2 regions of the Streptomyces sp. NPDC059785 genome follow, and region 1 is predicted to be linked to the other one. Evidence: predicted binding sites of a transcription regulator. Region 1 holds the regulator's gene; the other holds the start of a gene.
What was found. Region 1 encodes HrcA, which represses chaperone genes, less so after heat shock. Its sites were predicted from a motif close to TTNGCACTCNGNNNNNCNGAGTGCNAA; they were not measured.
Positions count from the first base shown of each region.

Region 2: a site for HrcA is predicted at 3,637-3,663, ahead of groL (chaperonin GroEL). Genes of this name have one in related genera too.

Region 1 covers NZ_JBHWHV010000017.1:115,528-122,843, forward strand. The annotation lists gene ACFV6E_RS15990 (VOC family protein) at 1-221, opposite strand, end outside; gene ACFV6E_RS15995 (16S rRNA (uracil(1498)-N(3))-methyltransferase) at 305-1,054, opposite strand; gene ACFV6E_RS16000 (nitronate monooxygenase) at 1,051-2,169, opposite strand; gene dnaJ (molecular chaperone DnaJ) at 2,281-3,417, opposite strand; gene hrcA (heat-inducible transcriptional repressor HrcA) at 3,418-4,434, opposite strand; gene ACFV6E_RS16015 (MBL fold metallo-hydrolase) at 4,626-5,363, shown strand; gene ACFV6E_RS16020 (DUF3097 domain-containing protein) at 5,408-6,241, shown strand; gene hemW (radical SAM family heme chaperone HemW) at 6,335-7,316, opposite strand, start outside.
Region 2 covers NZ_JBHWHV010000010.1:148,831-156,146, reverse strand. The annotation lists gene ACFV6E_RS10700 (hypothetical protein) at 1-342, shown strand, start outside; gene ACFV6E_RS10695 (NADH:flavin oxidoreductase) at 464-1,597, opposite strand; gene groL (chaperonin GroEL) at 1,851-3,473, opposite strand; gene ACFV6E_RS10685 (cold-shock protein) at 3,876-4,079, opposite strand; gene ACFV6E_RS10680 (MoaD/ThiS family protein) at 4,538-4,813, opposite strand; gene thrC (threonine synthase) at 4,810-6,126, opposite strand; SAM riboswitch class I at 6,144-6,291, opposite strand; gene ACFV6E_RS10670 (glucosyl-3-phosphoglycerate synthase) at 6,473-7,316, shown strand, end outside.

The sequences.
Region 1 (7,316 bases):
AGCGAACGGTGCCCCGCCGCCTCACTGCCGACCTCGCCGAGGACCTCGGCCATGACCGCCCGGTCCTGGAGCGCTATCCCGGCCGACCCGGTGGCGGGCGAGAACTTCTCGTACGGTCCCTCCGCCGCGCCCGACTGGGGCTTCAGGGCGAGGACTTCGGCGTAGAAGCGGTAGCAGGCGGCGAAGTCCGTGACGAGCAGCCGCACCTGTGCGAGTTCCAACACGTCCCCCATGTACGTCGGTTCCACGCCGGTACCCGCGTACGCCGGTCGTACACCGGTGTCCGGCCGGCCGCTCGGTCCGGTCAGGACCAGCGGCCGGTGCGCCCGAGCAGCAGGGCCGCCGCGGCGGTCCCCGCGGTCGAGGTGCGCAGCACGCTGCGCCCCAGGCGGCAGGCGGTCGCGCCCGCCCCGGTGAACTGCGCCAGCTCCTCGGGAGAGACGCCCCCTTCGGGGCCGACGACCAGCACGATCTCCCCGGCGTCGGGCAGTTCGACGGTGGCGAGCGCTTGGCTTCCGACGTCCCGGTCCTCGTGCAGCACCACGGCCAGTTCGGCTCTGGCGAGAAGTGCGGCAACGTTTTTGGTCGTCATCGCGTCCGCGACCTCGGGGAAGCGGACCCGCCTGGACTGCTTGCCGGCCTCGCGGGCGGTGGCCCGCCACTTGGCGAGCGCCTTCTGCCCGCGCTCGCCCTTCCACTGGGTGATGCAGCGGGAGGCGGCCCACGGGACGATCGCGTCCACACCGGTCTCCGTCATGGTCTCCACGGCGAGCTCCCCGCGGTCGCCCTTGGGCAGCGCCTGGACGACGGTGATACGGGGGGCCTCGGCCGGTTCCTCGGCCACCGAGTCCATGTGGACGATCAGCCGGTCCTTGCCCTCGGTGTCCGTCACCACGCAGTCCGCCCACCGCCCCGCCCCGTCGGTGAGGATCACGTCCTCGCCGGGCCGCAGCCGCTTCACGGAGACGGCGTGCCGCCCCTCGGGCCCGTCGAGCACATAGCGTCCGCCGCCACCGGCGTCGAAGTGCTCGACCACGAACACGGGCGCTGTCATCCGGTCACCTCACCGTCGAGGAAGCCCTGCGCCACCCCGCCGACCGCTCCGGGCGGCCCTGACAACGCTGTCCTGGCCGCTTCGAGTTCGGCCGCCAGCACCTCCACGAGCTGTCCCGCGGGCAGTTCGCGCGCCAGCCGGTGCCCCTGCCCCGCCCACAGCGCCATGCCCTGCGCGTCGCCCGCCTTGGCCGCCGCCTTGCGCAGCGGCGAGGTGAGGTGGTGGACGTCGGGGTAGGCGGCGGGCGCGTACGGGCCGTGCTCGCGCAGGAAACGGTTGACCAGTCCCCGGGCCGGGCGCCCGGAGAACGCCCGGGTCAGTTCCGTACGGACGAACAGCGGGTCGGTCAGGGCCCGCTTGTGGATGAGGGCGGCACCCGATTCCGGGGTGGCGAGGAAGGCCGTGCCGAGCTGGGCGGCGCTCGCGCCCGCCGCGAGCACCGCGGCGATCTGGCTGCCGCGCATGATGCCGCCGGCCGCGATCAGCGGGAGATGGACGGTCTCGCGGGTACGGGCGAGCAGGGCAAGCAGTCCGAGTCCGGCGCCGTCGGTCTCGACGCTGTCGCGGTGGGTGCCCTGGTGGCCGCCCGCCTCGACGCCCTGCATGATCACCGCGTCGGCGCCCGCCTGCTGCACGGCCAGCGCCTCCTCGGGCGTGGTCGCGGCCACCATCGTCGTGGTGCCGACGCGGGCCAGCGCGGCGAGGACGTCGGGCGCCGGGCAGCCGAAGTGGAAGGAGACCACCGGCACCGGGTTGTCCAGCAGGACGGCGAGCTTGACCTCGTAGCCGTCGTCGCGGCCGCTGTCGGGGTCGCCCAGCTCGGTCCCGTACCAGGCGGCCTCTCCGGCGAGCTGGTGGGCGTAGACGCCGACGGCCGACGGGTCGGCCAGATCGGGCTGCGGCATGAAGAGGTTCACGCCGAACGGGCCGGACGTGAGCCCGCGGAGCTGCTTGATCTCCTGGTACATGCCGTCGGCGGTCTTGTACCCGGCGGCGAGGAATCCGAGGCCGCCGGCGTCGGACACGGCGGCGGCGAGCTGCGGCACCGAGACGCCGCCCGCCATGGGGGCCTGCACGATCGGATACCGGAGGAGACCGGTCAGCGCGGAGGACATGACGGCATGTTGTCACGTCCTGGGGACAAGTCCGAATCCGCCCTTCCGCCCGGCAGCGGCCGCGCGGAACGGCGGTCCCCGGCCGCTGTCCGCGGCCGGGGAGGGCGTCCGTCAGCGGCCGTTGAAGGCGTCCTTGAGGCGGGAGAACAGGCCCTGCTGGCCCGGCTGGAACTGCCCCGTGGGCCGCTCCTCGCCGCGCAGCTGCGCCAGCTCGCGCAGCAGCCGCTCCTGCTCCGGTTCGAGCTTGGTCGGCGTGGTCACCTCGACGTGCACGATGAGGTCGCCGCGGCCGCCGCCGCGCAGATGCGTGATGCCCCGGCCGTGCAGCGGGATCGACTGCCCGGACTGGGTGCCGGGCCGGATGTCGACCTCTTCGAGGCCGTCGAGGGTCTCCAGCGGCACCTTCGTGCCGAGCGCCGCCGCGGTCATCGGGATGGTGACCGTGCAGTGCAGGTCGTCGCCGCGGCGCTGGAAGGTCGCGTGCGGCAGCTCGTGGATCTCGACGTAGAGGTCACCTGCCGGGCCGCCGCCGGGGCCGACCTCGCCCTCGCCCGCGAGCTGGATCCGCGTGCCGTTGTCCACACCGGCCGGGATCTTCACGGTCAGGGTCCGGCGGGAGCGTACGCGCCCGTCGCCCGCGCACTCCGGGCACGGGGTCGGCACGACCGTCCCGAAGCCCTGGCACTGCGGGCAGGGCCGGGACGTCATGACCTGGCCCAGGAAGGACCGCGTCACCTGCGACACCTCGCCGCGGCCGCGGCACATGTCACAGGTCTGCGCGGTGGTACCGGGCGCGGCGCCCTCGCCGTTGCACGTGGTGCAGACGACGGCGGTGTCGACCTGGATGTCCTTGGTCGTGCCGAAGGCGGCCTCGTCGAGGTCGATCTCCAGCCGGATCATCGCGTCCTGGCCGCGGCGCGTGCGCGAGCGCGGCCCGCGCTGCGACGCCGTCCCGAAGAACGCGTCCATGATGTCCGAGAAGTTGCCGAAGCCGCCGGCGCCGAAGCCGCCCGCGCCCTGGCCGCCGCTCTGCGAGAGCGGGTCGCCGCCGAGGTCGTAGACCTGCTTCTTCTGCGGGTCCGACAGGACCTCGTAGGCGGCGTTGATCTCCTTGAAGCGCTCCTGCGTCTTCGGATCGGGATTCACGTCCGGGTGCAGCTCGCGCGCGAGCCTCCGGAACGCCTTCTTGATCTCGTCCTGGGACGCGTCGCGGCGCACGCCGAGTACGGCGTAGTAGTCCGTGGCCACCTACGACTCCGCCAGGATCTGTCCGACGTACCGTGCCACTGCGCGTACCGCTCCCATCGTTCCCGGGTAATCCATGCGGGTCGGTCCGACCACGCCGAGTTTGGCCACTGCCTCGCCGCCCGAACCGTAGCCGACCGAGACCACGGATGTGGAGTTGAGTCCCTCATAGGCGTTCTCGTGACCGATCCGTACGGTCATGCCCGAATCCCCCGCCTCGCCGAGGAGTTTGAGGAGAACGACCTGTTCCTCCAGGGCTTCGAGGACGGGCCGGATGGTGAGGGGAAAGTCATGCCCGAAGCGGGTGAGATTGGCGGTGCCGCCGATCATCAGCCGCTCCTCGGTCTCCTCCACCAGCGTTTCGAGGAGGGTGGAGAGCACCGTCGAGACCGTGCCGCGGTCCTCCGCCTCGAAGGCCTCCGGCAGGTCCTGCACCAGCGGCGGGACGTCCGCGAAGCGGCGGCCCGCGACCCTGCTGTTCAGCCGCGCCCGCAGGTCCGCGAGCGAGGCCTCCCCGAACGGGGCCGGACAGTCGATCATGCGCTGCTCGACCCGCCCGGTGTCCGTGATGAGGACCAGCATCACCCGCGCCGGGGCGAGCGACAGCAGCTCCACGTGACGCACGGTCGACCGGGTCAGCGACGGGTACTGCACCACCGCGACCTGCCGGGTGAGCTGCGCGAGCAGCCGCACCGTACGGCCCACCACGTCGTCGAGGTCGACGGCGCCGTCGAGGAAGTTCTGGATGGCCCGGCGCTCGGGCGCCGTCATCGGCTTCACGCCGGCGAGCTTGTCGACGAACAGCCGGTAGCCCTTGTCCGTGGGGATGCGCCCGGCGCTGGTGTGCGGCTGCGCGATGAACCCCTCGTCCTCCAGGGCCGCCATGTCGTTGCGCACCGTCGCCGGGGAGACGCCGAGGCTGTGCCGCTCGGTGAGGGCCTTGGAACCGACCGGCTCCTCGGTCCCGACGTAGTCCTGGACGATGGCGCGCAGCACCTCGAGCCTGCGTTCACTGAGCATCGCGCACACCTCCAAGATCGCTCCGCGTCCTTCACCCTGGCACTCAGCGCACGGGAGTGCCAGCTTCCCCGGCCCAGTGTACGGCCGTGAGGTACGGCCCCGGCAAGGGCGGGCCCGCCCGCCGTGACGAGGTGCACCGACCTGTCCTGCGATGTCCTGCCGTCGCGCGTCCCCGCCGTTAGCGTCATGGCATGAAGGTGACTTGGGAAGAGCCCGCGTGGCAGGAACTCGCGCCGGCGGTCGGCCGGACCCGCCTGCCCGTCTGGGACTGCACGACCGGACTCGTGGTCGGCGACGGCGCCGCGCTGCTGGTCGACACCGGTTCGAGCCTGGCCGAGGGGGCCGCGCTGCGGGCGGCGGCGGGCCGGCTGCTCGGCCCCGCGGGGCGTGTGACGCACATCGCGCTCACGCACCCCCACTTCGACCACGTCTTCGGCACGGCGGCGTTCGCCGGGGCGGAGGTGTTCGCGGCGGTGGGCATGCCCGCGCTGCTGGCGGCGGACCGCGAGGGACTGCGCGCGGACGCGGTGGCCCAGGGCCTGGACCCCGAGGCGGCGGACGAGGCGGCGGACCTCCTGGTCCTCCCCCACCACCAGGTCTCCGGCGAATGGACCCTGGACCTGGGCGGCGGCACCCGGGTCCTGCTGGCGAACGTGGGCCCCGGCCACACCGCCCACGACCTGGCGGTCCTGGTCCGGGGCGACGCCGGCTCCCCCGAGATCGTCTTCTGCGGCGACCTGGTCGAGGAGTCGGGCGAGCCGCAGGCGGGCCCGGACGCGGTGACCTCCCAGTGGCCCGCGGCCCTGGACCGGCTGCTCGCGCTGGGCGGCGAGGACGCGGTCTACGTGCCCGGCCACGGCGCGGCGGTGGACGCGGCGTTCGTCCGCGCGCAGCGGGACGCACTGGCGACCCGCTTCGGCGTGTCGTAGCGGTTACGAGGTATGCGGGCCCCCCTTCTCCTATCGTCATCCGAATGCGCCAGTACTCGCCGGACCTGACCCCTCCGTGGAAGAAGAACAAGCCCGTGCCCGAGGTCCCGGCGGACCCCGGTCTGGTGGTCGAGGACCCCGGCACCGGGTTCTGCGGTGCCGTGATCCGCTGCGAGGCGGGCACGGTGACCCTGGAGGACCGCTTCGGCAAACACCGGGTCTTCCCGCTCCAGCCCCGCGGCTTCCTCCTGGAGGGCCGTCCGGTCACCCTGGTCCGCCCCTCCGCCGCCGCGCCCGTACGGCCCACCCGGACCGCCTCCGGTTCGGTCGCCGTCCCCGGCGCCCGCGCCCGGGTGGCGCGCGCCGGGCGGATCTACGTGGAGGGCCGCCACGACGCCGAACTGGTCGAGCGGGTGTGGGGCGACGATCTGCGCATCGAGGGCGTCGTGGTCGAGTACCTGGAGGGCGTCGACGACCTGCCCGCCGTCGTCGCGGACTTCGCCCCCGGGCCGGACGCGCGGCTCGGCGTCCTGGTGGACCACCTGGTTCCCGGCACGAAGGAGTCCCGTATCGCGGAGTCGGTGACCAGCGACTACGCCCTGGTCCTCGGCCACCCGTACATCGACATCTGGGAGGCCGTGAAGCCGTCGGCCGTGTCCATCACCGCCTGGCCCCGGGTGCCGCGCGGCCAGGACTGGAAGACGGGGGTCTGCCGGGCGCTGGGCTGGCCCGAGAACACGGGCGCCGCCTGGCAGCACATCCTGTCCCACGTCCACTCGTACAAGGACCTGGAGCCGGCCCTGCTGGGCAGGGTGGAAGAACTGATCGACTTCGTGACGGCGCCGGGGGCGAGTGATTTCAGCCCGTCCGGCGCTTGAGGACGAAACCGTCAGGCCGAAGCGGGGGCCTGGGGGGCGGCAGCCCCCGGAGACAAGGGACGGGCAGGGGCGGAGGGGGCGAAAAACCCCGGGTCAGTCCACCAGGTCCCGCACCACCGCGTCCGCGAGCAACCGCCCCCGCAGGGTCAGCACGGCCCGCCCCGCCCCGTACGGCCCGGCCTCCAGCAGCCCGTCCTTTAGGGCCCGGCGGGAGGCGGCCACCCCCGCCTCCCGGAGCAACGCAAGCGGCACCCCCTCCCGAAGCCGCAGCTCCAGCAGGATCCGCTCCACCCGCCGGTCCTCCGCGGCCAGCACCTCCCGCCCCGCCCCCGGCGACCGCCCCGCCGCCAGCGCCCCCGCGTACGCGCCGGGATGCTTCACGTTCCACCACCGCACCCCGCCCACGTGGCTGTGCGCGCCCGGCCCGGCGCCCCACCAGTCGGCGCCGCGCCAGTACAGCTCGTTGTGCAGGCAGCGCGCCGCCGCCGAGGTCGCCCAGTTGGAGACCTCGTACCACTCGAAGCCCGCCGCGCCGAGCACCTCGTCGGCGATGAGGTACCGGTCGGCGTGCACGTCGTCGTCCGTCATCGGGACCTCGCCGCGCCGGATCCGCCGGGCGAGCTGGGTCCCCTCCTCGACGATCAGGGCGTACGCCGAGACGTGGTCGGGGCCCGCGCCGAGGGCCGCGTCGAGGGAGGCGCGCCAGTCGTCGTCGGACTCGCCGGGGGTGCCGTAGATGAGGTCCAGGTTCACGTGCTCGAAGCCGGCCGCGCGGGCCTCGGCGACGCACGCCTCGGGGCGGCCCGGGGTGTGGGTGCGGTCGAGGACCTTGAGCACGTGCTGCCGTGCGCTCTGCATGCCGAAGGAGATCCGGTTGAAGCCGCCGGCCCGCAGGGTCGCGAGGTACGCCGGGCCGACGGACTCCGGATTGGCCTCGGTGGTGATCTCCGCGTCGTCCGCGAGCCCGAACTCCTCGCGGATCGCCGCGAGCATCCGTACGAGGTCACCGGCGGCGAGCAGGGTCGGCGTGCCGCCGCCGACGAAGACCGTGCGGACGGGGCGGGGGTCGTCGCCG
Region 2 (7,316 bases), on a different contig from region 1:
CGCCGCCGCGCCGCCCGCCGCTCCGAGGTCAACGACTCCTTCCCGTCCGGCCGCCCGGCGGGACCGGACGGCGCCCCGGAGCGCTCGGCGTCCCGTTACGGCGTCCGCGGCGACCGCCCGCAGCCCCAGCAGCGCTGGCTGCCGGAGGTGTGGAACGGCCAGGCGTGGCAGCTCTGCGGCACCCCGCGCCGCGACCGCCTGGAGGCGGAGCGGTACCTGGCCGCGGAGCGCCGCTCGCCCCGGCCGGGCATGGCGTACCGCCTGGTGCACGAGTTCACGGACTACGAGGTCCTGCGCATCTGGGGCACGCCGGTCCGCACGGACATCGAACCGATGGGCTGAACGCGGCCCACCCGCCCCACCACGCCGAAGCGAACGCACCCCCACCCGCCCGCACCGGCCCGGCGACCGCACCCCGCGGAGCCCCACGCCCCCCGCGCCCCGCCCCCGAAGCCCGCCCGGCTCAGCTGAGCGTCCGCAGCGCCCCCGCGTCGTAAGGCGCCAGCTCCGCGAACCGCCCGTCGAGCACCTTGGCCGCCCATTCGGGGTCCTGGAGCAGCGCACGCCCGACCGCGACGAGGTCGAACTCCTCGCGCTCCAGCCGGTCCAGCAGATCGTCGATGCCCTTGAGCGAGGCGCCCTCGCCCTGGAAGGCGCGAGTGAACTCGCCGTCCAGGCCGACCGAGCCGACGGTGATGGCGGGCCTGCCGGTGAGCTTCTTGGTCCAGCCGGCCAGGTTCAGGTCGGAGCCGTCGAACTCGGGGACCCAGTAACGGCGCGTGGAGGCGTGGAAGGCGTCGACACCGGCCGCCGCGAGCGGGGCGAGCACGGCCTCCAGCTCCTCCGGCGTCCCGGCGAGCCGCGCGTCGTACGCGTCCGACTTCCACTGCGAGTAGCGGAAGACGACGGGGAACTCCGGCGACACCGCGGCGCGGACCGCGGCGACGAGCTCGGCCGCGAACTTGGTACGGGTCACCGCGTCGCCGCCGTACCCGTCCGTGCGGCGGTTGGTGCGCTCCCACAGGAACTGGTCGAGAAGGTAGCCGTGGGCGCCGTGCAGTTCGACGCCGTCGAAGCCGATGCGCTCGGCGGCGGCCGCGGCGTCGGCGAACGCCTCGATGACGGCGTCGAGGTCGGCCCGGGTCATCGCCCTGCCGCCGTCCTCGGTGCCGTCGGTGCCGTCGAGCCGCAGGCCGGAGGGGCCGACCGGCGGGGCGTCCGTGAACGGGGGCTCGCCCGCCTTGCGGACCATGCCGATGTGCCAGAGCTGGGGAATGATCGTGCCGCCCGCGGCGTGCACGGCGTCGGCCACCCTGGTCCAGCCCGCGAGCTGATCCGTACCGTGGAAGCGCGGTACGCGGTCGCTCTGTCCGGCCGACTCGTGGCCCACGTAGGTGCCCTCGGTGACGATCAGACCGACACCGGCCGCGGCCCGGCGCGCGTAGTACGAGACGACGTCGTCACCGGGGATGCCGCCCGGCGAGAACATCCGGGTCATCGGGGCCATGGCGATGCGGTTCGGCACGGTCAGGCCGTTCAGCGAGACGGGCCGGGACAGCAGCTGGGCCGCGCGGTCGGCGGCGACGCTCAGGCTCATGCGGGGGCTCCTTCACAGGATGAGAATGGCGGTCGGTATATGCACATGCATAGGTCCCGCCCGTGCCAACCACCCCATGCGCCGGGGCATTCCGCCCCGCGCCACTTCACCGTGTGACCCGGCTCTCCCCGTACCTCCGGCACGCACTCCCCGAACACGCCCGAGGGCGGCACCCCCGGAAGGGGTGCCGCCCTCGGCAAGGACGAGCCTGATCCGTACGGGGCCGGGGGACGAGCCCCGGTCCCGGAGGGGATCAGAAGTCCATGTCACCGCCCGGCATGCCGCCCGGAGCGGCCGCGGCGGCCTTCTCCGGCTTGTCGGCGATGACGGCCTCGGTGGTGAGGAACAGCGCGGCGATGGAGGCGGCGTTCTGCAGGGCAGAGCGGGTCACCTTCGCCGGGTCGATGATGCCCTCGGCGATCATGTCGACGTATTCACCGGTCGCGGCGTTCAGGCCGTGGCCGACCTGGAGGTTGCGGACCTTCTCCACGACGACGCCACCCTCGAGACCACCGTTGACGGCGATCTGCTTGAGCGGGGCCTCAAGGGCGAGCTTCACGGCGTTGGCGCCGGTCGCCTCGTCACCGTCGAGCTCCAGCTTCTCGAAGACCTGGGAGGCCTGGAGCAGGGCCACGCCACCACCGGCGACGATGCCCTCTTCGACGGCCGCCTTCGCGTTGCGGACGGCGTCCTCGATGCGGTGCTTGCGCTCCTTGAGCTCGACCTCGGTGGCGGCACCGGCCTTGATGACCGCGACACCGCCGGCGAGCTTCGCCAGGCGCTCCTGAAGCTTCTCGCGGTCGTAGTCGCTGTCCGAGTTCTCGATCTCGGCGCGGATCTGGTTGACCCGGCCCTGGACCTGGTCGGCGGAGCCGGCGCCGTCCACGATCGTGGTCTCGTCCTTGGTGATGACGACCTTGCGGGCGCGGCCGAGCAGGTCGAGGCCCGCGTTCTCCAGCTTGAGGCCGACCTCCTCGGAGATGACCTCGCCACCCGTGAGGATGGCGATGTCGCCGAGCATGGCCTTGCGGCGGTCGCCGAAGCCCGGGGCCTTGACGGCGACGGACTTGAAGGTGCCACGGATCTTGTTGACGACCAGGGTCGACAGGGCCTCGCCCTCGACGTCCTCGGCGATGATCAGCAGCGCCTTGCCGGACTGCATGACCTTCTCCAGGAGCGGCAGCAGGTCCTTGACGTTGGAGATCTTCTGGTTGGCGATCAGGATGTACGGGTCGTCGAGGACGGCCTCCATACGCTCCATGTCGGTGGCGAAGTACGCCGAGATGTAGCCCTTGTCGAAGCGCATACCCTCGGTGAGCTCCAGCTCCAGACCGAAGGTCTGGGACTCCTCGACGGTGATGACGCCTTCCTTGCCGACCTTGTCCATGGCCTCGGCGATGAGCTCGCCGATCTGGGTGTCGGCGGCGGAGATGGAGGCCGTGGAAGCGATCTGCTCCTTGGTCTCGACATCCTTCGCCTGCTCGAGGAGCGCGCCCGAGACGGCCTCGACGGCACGCTCGATGCCGCGCTTGAGGGCCATCGGGTTGGCGCCGGCCGCGACGTTGCGCAGGCCTTCCTTGACGAGGGCCTGGGCGAGGACGGTCGCGGTGGTCGTACCGTCACCGGCGACGTCGTCCGTCTTCTTGGCGACTTCCTTGACCAGCTCGGCGCCGATCTTCTCGTACGGGTCCTCGAGCTCGATCTCCTTGGCGATGGACACACCATCGTTGGTGATCGTGGGGGCGCCCCACTTCTTCTCGAGGACGACGTTACGACCCTTGGGGCCAAGGGTGACCTTGACGGCGTCGGCGAGCTGGTTCATCCCGCGCTCGAGACCGCGCCGTGCCTCCTCGTCGAACGCGATGATCTTGGCCATGTGAAGTGGTCCCTCCAGGACTGGGGGTGATTCTTCTCGGACCGCGCCCGCGCCCGCGACGGACGGCCTGCGTGCCTCGTGGTTCCTTGCCCCACCCGGCCTGCGGGCCTCACCGACCCGGTCCTCGTTGTCACTCTCACCTTCAGAGTGCTAACGCCAATGATTAGCACTCGACCCCCGAGAGTGCAAGACGCTTCCGCACCCTGAGCCCATCTGGCCGGAGGCGCGCAGGACCCGCGCGCGCCCGCCCGCGCACCCCTCCGCGCGCCCCTGAAGATCACGGAAAAGATCACCGCGAAAGCACGGAAAAGATCACCGGAAACGACCGAGGGGCCCGCATCCCGAAATGGGATGCGGGCCCCTCGCCGTGAGTGCGTGCGTCGGTGGCCGATCGCGCCGAGATCAGACGGCGAGCTTGACCATGTCCGCCTGCGGACCCTTCTGGCCCTGCGAGATCTCGAACTCGACTCGCTGACCTTCTTCCAGGGTGCGGTAGCCGTCCATCTGAATCGCGCTGTAGTGGACGAATACATCCGCACCACCGTCGACCGCGATGAAGCCGTACCCCTTCTCCGCGTTGAACCACTTGACGGTGCCCTGAGCCATGCCTAACTCCCCTATTACTGGCCCTTGCACAGGACCGCACTTCGCGGACCCGGGTCAGACCTCACCCCCCAACGGTTGGGGGTGTGCGCCGGAACGCGTCGACCGCGGCTGAATGTATCTGTCCAACTGCCGTCTGCAACAGGTCAATCGGACGAGAATTCTGGGCATGCCCGATCGGGAATATGTGGAGAATTCACACATATTCTGGGCAAGTCGGGCCTCATAAAAGCCATATAGGGCTCAAAAGCGTCAGGCACTTTGGCTGCTTCTTGTCGGGCGAAGGATCGGTTTTCATATGCGCCCGGCATGGAAATCGAAGCAGCTTCCCCAACTGTACCGCGCTCAACCATGCAGAATCGCCCCCTCCGTTTCTCTCACGGAGAGGGCGATTCGATGAACTCACGGTGATTCGACTGATCGAACCGGGCGCTCAGCCGGTTCGAGCCGATTTTCGGCGGTCAGCCGCCGGCGACGGCCGGGATGATCGAGACGCCCGCGCCGTCCGGCGTGGCCGTCTCGAGGCCCTGCTCGAAGCGGACGTCGTCGTCGTTGACGTACACGTTGACGAAGCGGCGCAGCTTGCCCTGGTCGTCCAGGACCCGGGCGGCGATGCCCGTGTGGTTCTTCTCCAGGTCGGCGATGACCTCGGCGAGGGTCGCGCCCTCGGCCGGGACCTCGGCCTTGCCGCCGGTGTAGGTGCGCAGGATGGTCGGGATGCGGACGTTGACGCTCATGATGCGAGGCCAGCCTCTCGGAAGGAGTCCAGGGTCGGGCGGATGGTCGCGGTGAGGCCGGTGCCCGCCACCGCGTCCAGGGTCTTGAGGCCGTCACCGGTGTTGAGGACGACGGTCGTCAGGGCCGGGTCGAGGAGACCGTTCTCGATCAGCTTCCGCGTCACACCCACGGTCACTCCGCCCGCCGTCTCGGCGAAGATGCCCTCGGTCCGGGCGAGCAGCTTGATCGCGTCGACGATCTGCCCGTCGTTCACATCCTCCACGGCGCCGCCCGTGCGGCGCGCGATGTCGAGCACGTACGGCCCGTCGGCCGGGTTGCCGATGGCGAGGGACTTGGCGATGGTGTCCGGCTTCTGCGGCCGTACGACGTCGTGGCCCGCCTTGTAGGCGACGGACACCGGCGAGCAGCCCTCGGCCTGCGCACCGAAGATTTTGTAGGGCTTGTCCTCGACGAGGCCGAGCGCGATGAGCTCCTTGAGCCCCTTGTCGATCTTCGTGAGCTGCGAGCCGGAGGCGATCGGGACGACGAGCTGGTCCGGCAGCCGCCAGCCGAGCTGCTCGCAGATCTCGTACGCGAGGGTCTTCGAGCCCTCCGCGTAGTACGGCCGCAGGTTGACGTTGACGAAGCCCCAGCCCTCGCCGGCCGAGTCGCCGATCAGCTCGGAACAGAAGCGGTTCACGTCGTCGTAGTTGCCCTCGATGCCGACGAGCTCGCCGCCGTAGATCGCGGCCATGACGACCTTGCCCTGCTCCAGGTCGTGCGGGATGAACACGCAGGAGCGGAAGCCGGCGCGGGCGGCGGCGGCGCCGACGGCGCCGGCCAGGTTGCCGGTGGAGGAGCACGACAGGGTGGTGAAGCCGAAGGCGCGCGCCGCCTCCAGAGCCTGGGCGACGACCCGGTCCTTGAAGGAGTGCGTCGGGTTGCCGGAGTCGTCCTTCACGTACAGCCCGCCGGTCACGCCCAGCTCGCGGGCGAGGTTGTCGGCCTTGACGAGCTTGGTCCAGCCCGGGTTGATGTTCGGCTTCTCGGCGACGTCGGCCGGGACGGGCAGCAGGGGCGCGTAGCGCCAGATGTTGGCGGGGCCCGCTTCGATGCGCTTGCGCAGCTCCTCGGCGTCGTAGCCCGAGAAGTCGTAGGCGATCTCCAGCGGGCCGAAACACTCCTCGCAGGCGAAGACCGGGCCGAGCGGCACGCGGTGTCCGCACTCGCGGCAGGAGAGGGCGGTGGCGGGACCGAGGTCGACGGTGTTCGCGGCGGGCGACTCCGGGGTGGTCACGGAGTTCGTGGTGCTTGCATCTGTCTGCGCAGCCATGGAGGCGAGGCCCTTTCTCCTCATCTTCCTCACGACGCATCTCGCCGTGAGACGGATTTGGCACCTTCCCTAGCCGTGAGCCTCGCCACATCGATGTGACAAGAGACGGCTGGAGGGTTGCCGGGGCTTCATCGGGCCGTATCCCTCTGCCCCTCTGGATGAGCGGTGTTCGATTGTGAGTCGCAGTTGTTGATCTCGAAACGGCCGACGACCAGGACATGCGATGGTCATCCGCGTTGTTCAAGACTGTAACCGAAGGCCAGGACAGTTGAGATAGTCGTCCGAACCGCGAGATGGATCACATGGCCCGCAGGCCGTGCGATCAGACAGTGAGGAGCCGCAGACTGTGCTGGAAGAAGTCGAGCGCTGGCTGAGCACCCGCTCCTGGAACGTGACCGACCGACCGCTCCACAAGCTCGTCGCCGCCAAACGCACCACCGGGTCGACGGTCAGCGTCGTCCTGCCCGCGCTCAACGAGGAGGAGACCGTCGGCGACATCGTCGCCGCCGTCCGCCGGGACCTGATGCGCCGGACGCCGCTCGTCGACGAGATCGTGGTGATCGACTCGGGCTCGACGGACCGCACCTCCGAGGTGGCCGCCGCGGCGGGCGCCCGGGTGGTGCACCGCGACGAGATCCTGCCCCGCATCCCGGCCGTGCCCGGCAAGGGCGAGGTGCTGTGGCGGTCCCTGCTGGTGACCAGCGGTGACATCGTCTGCTTCGTCGACGCCGACCTCAGGGAGTTCTCCTCGGACTTCGTCTCCGGGATCGTCGGCCCGCTGCTCACCGACCCGGGCGTGGACCTCGTCAAGGCGATGTACGACCGGCCGCTCGGCTCCGCGCCGGGCCAGGGCGGGCGGGTCACCGAGCTGATGGCGCGCCCGCTGCTGAACATGCACTGGCCGCAGCTCGCGGGCTTCGTGCAGCCGCTCGGCGGCGAGTACGCGGCCCGCCGCTCCCTCCTCGAACAGCTCCCGTTCCCCGTCGGCTACGGCGTGGAGCTGGGCATGCTCGTCGACGCGCTGCACCTGGTGGGCCTGGACGCGCTGGCCCAGGTCGACGTCGGAGTGCGCAGGCACCGGCACCAGGACGGGCAGGCACTGGGCCGGATGGCCGCCGCGATCTACCGCACGGCGCAGCTCCGGCTGGCCCGCGGACACCTGATCAGGCCGGCCCTGACACAGTTCGAAA